2 regions of the Microbacterium sp. OR16 genome follow, and region 2 is predicted to be linked to the other one. Evidence: predicted binding sites of a transcription regulator. Region 2 holds the regulator's gene; the other holds the start of a gene.
The links. The regulator HrcA, encoded in region 2, represses chaperone genes, less so after heat shock. The targets are predictions, from matches to a motif close to TTNGCACTCGNNNNNNNCGAGTGCNAA.
Positions count from the first base shown of each region.

Region 1: the regulator HrcA is predicted to act here: its motif matches at 2,255-2,281, upstream of groL (chaperonin GroEL).

Region 1 covers NZ_JAZEXK010000001.1:1,369,767-1,373,399, reverse strand. Annotated here, with positions in the region: gene msrB (peptide-methionine (R)-S-oxide reductase MsrB) at 1-192, opposite strand, end outside; gene V2S05_RS06650 (DUF2332 family protein) at 281-1,273, shown strand; gene V2S05_RS06645 (DUF3263 domain-containing protein) at 1,283-1,540, shown strand; gene V2S05_RS06640 (LytR C-terminal domain-containing protein) at 1,615-2,193, shown strand; gene groL (chaperonin GroEL) at 2,319-3,633, shown strand, end outside.
Region 2 covers NZ_JAZEXK010000001.1:946,780-950,412, reverse strand. Annotated here, with positions in the region: gene hemW (radical SAM family heme chaperone HemW) at 1-860, shown strand, start outside; gene hrcA (heat-inducible transcriptional repressor HrcA) at 986-2,020, shown strand; gene dnaJ (molecular chaperone DnaJ) at 2,064-3,173, shown strand; gene V2S05_RS04600 (16S rRNA (uracil(1498)-N(3))-methyltransferase) at 3,206-3,633, shown strand, end outside.

The sequences.
Region 1 (3,633 bases), 420 kb from region 2:
CGAATCGAACTTCGTGCCGCTGCGGAAGAGCTCCGCACCGCACGCGCCGCAGGTGTAGAGCCCGGCGCGCTCCTCATCGAGCAGCTCGCCCGTCCAGGGGCGCTCCGTCGCCGCGGTGCGCAGCACCGCGTACTGGTCGGCGCCCAGCTCGGCGCGCCACTCTGCATCCGTCTTGTTCACGCTGTAACCCATGCATCCATTCTCTCGCCTCCACGCCCCGCTCGGGTCGCTCGAGGGGCGTCCGCATCGTGCCCGACCCGCCGGCTGGGACAATGGCGGGATGACGGATGGTGTCGCCGAGCGCTACGAACGCTTCGCGCTCGACGAGGCGCCAGGGCGCAGCGAGGTGTACACCGAGTGGGCGACGGGTGTCGCGACGGATGCCGGCGTGCAGGCCGTGCTCGAGCGGCTCATGCCGCAGCACCGGCAGCCCCCGCTGGTGTTCGCGGTGTCCCGCCTGCTCGGCGCGCCGGTGGCCGGATACCGGTCGTGGCGGCAGTTCGTGATCGACCATGCCGATGATCTCGTCACGGAATGCGCGCGGCGCGGGGTGCAGATCAACGAACCCCTCCGCCTGGCGGCGCTGCTGCCCGCGCTGAGCCTGGTCGAGGGTCCGATCGCCCTTCTCGAGCTCGGAGCCGCCGCGGGTCTGTGCCTGTACCCCGATCGCTACTCGTTCCGCATCGACGGCGACGACGGCATCCTGCGGCGACGCATCGATCCCGACGACGGGCCCTCGACGGTGCTGCTGACCAGTGCGGTCACGGGCGAGCTGCCCGAGCTGCACGTGCCGGAGGTGATCTGGCGCGCCGGTGTCGATCTCGATCCGATCGACGTGCGGGTGCCAGCCGACCGGGCCTGGCTCGAGTCGCTCATCTGGCCCGGCGAGCACGAGCGCGCCGAGCGGATCGCCGCCGCGATCGCGGTCGCCTCCGCCGACCCGCCGCTGCTGCGCGCCGGAGACGCCATCGAGCAGCTGGAGGGCATGGCCGCGGCCGCCCCGGACGGGGCGACCCTCGTCGTCACCACCCCCGGCATGCTCGTCTACCTGCCCCGACCGAGACGCGCCGAGCTCATCGACCGCATCCGCGCTCTGGACGCGCGCTGGATCACGATCGACCCGCCGGCGCTGCACGACGCCTGGCGCCCGCGCATCGATCCGAGCGCGTTCCGCGGCTTCGCGGTCGCTGTCGACGGCCGGGTCGTGGCGGATGCCGACCCGCTCGGGCGCTGGTGGGAGTGGCGCGCGGGGATCGGGCCGGATGCCGCGTAGCCTGAGCGCATGCTCGGTGAACTCTCCGATCGCGATCGCGCGATCCTGACGCTCGAGGCGGCCTGGCCGCGTCACGGCGGCATGAAGGAGGAGACCATCCGTGCGCAGCTGGGCATGAGTCCGGCCCGCTACTACCAGCTGCTCGGCCGCCTGATCGAGACGGAGGCGGCGCTCGAGTTCGATCCGCTGCTGGTGCGCCGTCTGCGCCGTCTGCGCGACAGCAGGGCGGTGCAGCGCACCGCCCGCATGCGCGGATTCGTGGGCTGAGCGCGCCTCACCGCGAGCATCCGCCCGGCTCCGCTCCGTGCGGACTCACGGCGGCCGCCCGCTAGCATCGAGGGGTGCAGAAGCTCTCCCGTGATCGATTCGACGACGTTCCGCACGCCACCGGCCGCGTCGGTGCGCACCGCGCCGAGCAGCCCGGGATGAACGGTCTCGTCGTGCTGCTGTGGTCGGCGGCGGTGGCTCTCGTGCTCATCGTCGGCGGGATCTTCGTGTCGCTGGTCATGATGGATCGCATCTCGCTGTTCGGTGGGGAGGAGCCCGGCCCGGTGCCGACGCAGCCCGGCGTCGTGGCGCAGATCGATACGTCGTATCGCGTGCTGATCCTCAATGCGACGACCGAGAAGGGGCGCGTCGCCGAGGTGCGTGAGAAGCTGCTGGCCGAGGGATGGTCGACCGACGACGTGTTCGGCAGCGACGGCGCGTCGCAGGAGTTCTCGAAGACGACGGTGTTCTACGTCGCGGATGCCGACGAGGGCGCCGCCCTCGGGCTCGCCGACGTCCTCGGGGGCGTCGACGTGCAGCAGAGCGATTTCTACGCCGCGATGAACGACTCCGACAGGCCGCAGCTGACGGTCGTGATCGGCGTCGACAAGGCGACGTCGTCAGCCCCGGCCAGCGAGGCACCGGCCCCCTGACGGCCCGCGGTCCTTCCGGACGCGCGGCTTGCACTCCCATGGGTCGAGTGCCAGACTGTTATTAGCACTCGAACAGTCGGAGTGCTAATACCCCATCGCCTACGTCCGGGAGGGACGAAAGACTCATGGCAAAGATCATCGCTTTCGATGAGGAGGCCCGTCGTGGCCTCGAGCGCGGCCTGAACATCCTGGCCGACGCCGTCAAGGTGACCCTCGGCCCGCGCGGTCGCAACGTCGTGCTCGAGAAGAAGTGGGGCGCCCCCACGATCACGAACGACGGTGTGTCGATCGCCAAGGAGATCGAGCTCGACGACCCGTACGAGAAGATCGGTGCGGAGCTCGTCAAGGAGGTCGCCAAGAAGACCGACGACGTCGCCGGTGACGGAACCACCACTGCGACCGTCCTCGCTCAAGCACTGGTTCGCGAAGGCCTGCGCAACGTCGCAGCCGGCGCCGACCCCATCTCGCTCAAGCGCGGCATCGAGAAGGCCGTCGCGGCCATCACCGAGGACCTGCTGAGCAGCGCCAAGGAGATCGAGTCCAAGGAGCAGATCGCCGCCACCGCATCGATCTCGGCCGCCGACCCCGCCATCGGCGAGCTCATCGCCGAGGCCATTGACAAGGTCGGCAAGGAGGGCGTCGTCACCGTCGAGGAGTCGCAGACCTTCGGCACCGAGCTCGAGCTCACCGAGGGCATGCGCTTCGACAAGGGCTACCTGAACCCCTACTTCGTCACGGACCCGGAGCGCCAGGAGGCTGTCTTCGAGGACCCGTACATCCTCATCGCCAACCAGAAGATCGGCAACATCAAGGACCTGCTGCCGGTCGTCGACAAGGTGATCCAGGACGGCAAGGAGCTCGTCATCATCGCCGAGGACGTCGAGGGCGAGGCTCTCGCGACGCTCGTGCTCAACAAGATCCGCGGCATCTTCAAGTCGGTCGCCGTCAAGGCTCCCGGCTTCGGCGACCGTCGCAAGGCGCAGCTGCAGGACATCGCGATCCTGACCGGCGGCCAGGTCATCACCGAAGAGGTCGGCCTCAAGCTCGAGAACACCACGCTCGACCTGCTCGGCCGTGCACGCAAGGTCATCGTCACCAAGGACGAGACCACGATCGTCGAGGGCGCGGGCGAGCAGTCCGCCATCGAGGGTCGCGTCACTCAGATCCGTCGCGAGATCGAGAACACCGACAGCGACTACGACCGTGAGAAGCTGCAGGAGCGGCTCGCGAAGCTGGCCGGCGGCGTGGCCGTCATCAAGGCCGGGGCTGCGACCGAGGTCGAGCTCAAGGAGCGCAAGCACCGCATCGAAGACGCCGTCCGCAACGCGAAGGCAGCCGTCGAGGAGGGCATCGTCCCCGGTGGTGGCGTCGCGCTCATCCAGTCCGCGAAGGTGCTCGACACGCTCGCTCTCGAGGGTGACGAGGCGACCGGTGCGAACA
Region 2 (3,633 bases):
CCGACACCGTGACGCCCGAGGTGGTGCGGACGCTGCTGGATGCCGGGGTCACCCGCCTCTCGATCGGGATGCAGTCGGCCGTGCCGCACGTGCTGGCGGCACTCGACCGCACGCATCGGCCCGAGAACGTGCGCACGGCCGTCGACGCGGCACGCGATGGCGGGCTCGACGTGAGCGTTGACCTGATCTACGGCGCCCCTGGCGAGTCGCTGGCGGACTGGGAGAGGTCCCTCGATGCGGCCCTCGACCTCGAGCCCGACCACATCTCGGCGTACGCGCTGATCATCGAGGACGGCACCAAGCTCGCCAGGCAGATCAGGCGGGGCGAGGTGCCGGCGCCCGACGACGACCTGCAGGCCGACATGTACGAGGTCGCCGACGAGCGCCTCGGTGCGGCGGGATACGAATGGTACGAGGTCAGCAACTGGGCGCGTCGTTCGTCGGGCGCGGGAACCCCCGAGGGGAGGGACCACCGGTCGCGGCACAACATGGCGTACTGGCGCGGCGCGGACTGGTGGGGCTTCGGGCCCGGCGCCCACAGCCATGTCGCCGGTCTGCGGTGGTGGAATGTCAAGCATCCGGCGGCGTACGCGCAGCGTCTCGCCCTCGACGAGTCGCCCGCCGCAGGCCGCGAGCGGCCCGACCTCGAGGCGCGCACCCTCGAGCGGGTGCTGCTGCAGAGTCGCCTCGCGGAGGGCCTGCCGATCGACGACATCGCCGAAGGCCGCCGCGATCGGGTCGCCGAGCTGATCTCGGACGGACTGGTCGATGCCGCCACGGCTCTGCGGCAGCGTCGCGTGCGCTTGACCCTGCGGGGCCGGCTGCTGGCGGATGCCGTGGTGCGCGCGCTCACCGATTAGCGCGACCCGCACAGCCGACGCGACCCCCACGGCCAGTGCGACCCGCACAGCCGGCGCGAGCCTGAGGGGGAGCCCGAGCAGGTAGGATTGGCACTCGGAACGTTCGAGTGCCAGCGGGAGGGATGATGGTCACACAGCGAGGCCTTGAGGTCCTCCGTGCGATCGTGCAGGACTACGTCGCCACGCACGAACCGGTCGGCAGCAGATCGATCGTCGAACGCCATGCGTTCGGCGTCTCGGCCGCGACGATCCGAAACGACATGGCCCAGCTGGAAGATGAAGAGCTGATCACCGCTCCGCACACCTCCTCGGGGCGGGTGCCGACCGACAAGGGATACCGGGTCTTCGTCAACCACCTCGCCCAGGTGCGCCCGCTGTCGGCGCCGCAGCGCACCGCGATCGAGTCGTTCCTCGCCGCGCCCAGCGACCTCGACGACCTGATGGCCCGCACGGTGCGGGTGCTCACCCAGCTCACCGGTCAGGTCGCTCTCGCCCAGTACCCGTCGTTCGCGCGCGCGAGCATCACCCACGTCGAACTCGTCGCCCTGGCGCCCAACCGCGTGCTGGTGGTGCTGGTCACCGACGCGGGCGGGGTGTCGCAGCGGATCTCGCCGCTGCCGATCGACATCGACGACGCAGACCTCGCAGTGCTGCGCGCCCAGCTCGCGGCGCTCATCACCGGCCGTGCCGTCGGTGAGGCGTCCGAGCGCATCGCATCGGCGCGCGAACCGCAGACCGGCTCGCGCCTCGCGCCCGCGCTGTCGTCGCTGGCGGCGGTGATCGCCGAGGAGCTGGCCGAATTCCGTCAGGAGCGGCTGGTGATGGCGGGGGCTGCCACGCTTGCGCGGCGCGAGCAGGACTTCCGCGGCAGCATCCATCCTCTGCTCGAGGCGATCGAGGAGCAGGTGACCCTGCTGCGGCTGATGAGCGAGATGGTGACCGACGAGCACGGTCTCGCCACGAGCATCGGCACCGAGAACGCCCCGTTCGGCCTCGGTGAGGCGTCGATCGTGGCGAGCAACTACGCCGCGCCAGGCAGCACGGCGCGCGTCGGCGTGATGGGGCCGACCCGCATGGACTACCCGAGCAACCTCGCCGCAGCACGGGCCGTCGCCCGCTATCTGTCGCGGATGCTCGAAGAAGACGAGGCCGCCCGCTGATCCGGGCGACCGAATACACGAACGCACACGAAGAAAGGTGACCGTGGCGGATCACTACGAGGTCCTCGGGGTGTCGAAGGACGCTTCCCAGGACGAGATCAAGAAGGCCTATCGCAAGCTCGCCAGGCAGCTGCACCCGGACGTGAATCCGGGGGAGGACGCGGCTGAGCGGTTCAAGCTCGTCACGCACGCCTACGACGTGCTCAGCGACGAGGACTCCCGGCGCCGCTATGACATGGGCGGCGACCAGAACGGCGGATTCGGCGGCGGGTTCGGCGGATTCGGCGACATCTTCGAGACGTTCTTCGGTGCCGCGGGCGGCGCCCGTTCCGCGCGTCCGCGGTCGCGTCGCGAACGGGGTCAGGATGCGCTCGTGCGCATCAACCTCGAGCTCGGCGACGTCGTGTTCGGCGTGCACCGGGACATCGAGGTCGACACCGCGGTGCTCTGCGAGACCTGCCACGGCAGCTGCTGCCAGCCCGGCACGTCTCCGGTCACCTGCGACGTCTGCGGCGGCAGCGGCCACGTGCAGCGCCAGGTGCGCAGCCTGCTCGGCAACGTCGTGACCACCCAGCAGTGCGGCACCTGCGAGGGCTACGGCACCGTCATCCCCAACCCCTGCGGGTCGTGCGCCGGTCAGGGCCGCGTGCGCTCGCGGCGCACGGTCGCCCTCGACATCCCGGCCGGCGTCGAGACCGGTCTGCGCCTGCAGCTGCCAGGCTCGGGCGAGGTCGGTCGCGCGGGAGGCCCGAACGGCGACCTGTACGTCGAGGTCGCCGTCGCACCGCATCCGGTCTTCAGCCGGGACGGCGACGATCTGCTCGCCACGCTCGAGGTGTCGATGACGGATGCCATCCTCGGCACCTCCGCGACCATCGAGGGCCTCGACGGCACGGTCGATCTGGAGCTGCGGGCCGGCGTCCAGTCGGGTGACGTGCTCACGATCGACGGCAGGGGCATCACTCCGTTGCGCGGATCTCAGCGCGGCGACCTGCGCGTGGGCGTGCAGGTTCTCACGCCGACGCGGCTCGACGGGGCGCAGCGCAAGCTCATCGAGGACTTCGCCAAGAAGGCGAAGGCTCCGGAGCCCAAGCTCGCCCAGTTCCAGCAGGGGCTGTTCTCGAAGCTGCGCGACCGCTTCCGCAGCCACTGACCGACTTCCGCACCACAGCCGATCGGAGCCCCATGGCCCTGCACTTCGTCGTACCCGACTGCACCGACGCCACCATCGGCGAACTCGTCCGGCTCACCGGATCAGAGGCGAAGCACGCCTCGGTGGTGCGCCGGGTGCGCGTCGGCGAGACCGTGACGATCGGCGACGGCAGGGGTGTCTGGCTCGAGGGCGCGGCGGAAGACGTCACCGCATCTCAGGTGAGTGTGCGAATCACCGGCCGCCGCGTGCAGGACGGACCCGAGACGCGCATCGTGCTCGCGCAGGCGCTCGCGAAGGGCGACCGAGACGAGCTGGCCGTGCAGGCCGCATGCGAGCTCGGCGTCGACGAGATCGTGCCGTGGCAGGCAGCGCGCAGCGTCTCACGCTGGGAGGGCCCGAAGGCGGCGAAGGGTCGCGAGCGCTGGGCGACGATCGTCCGCGAGGCGGCCAAGCAGGCGCA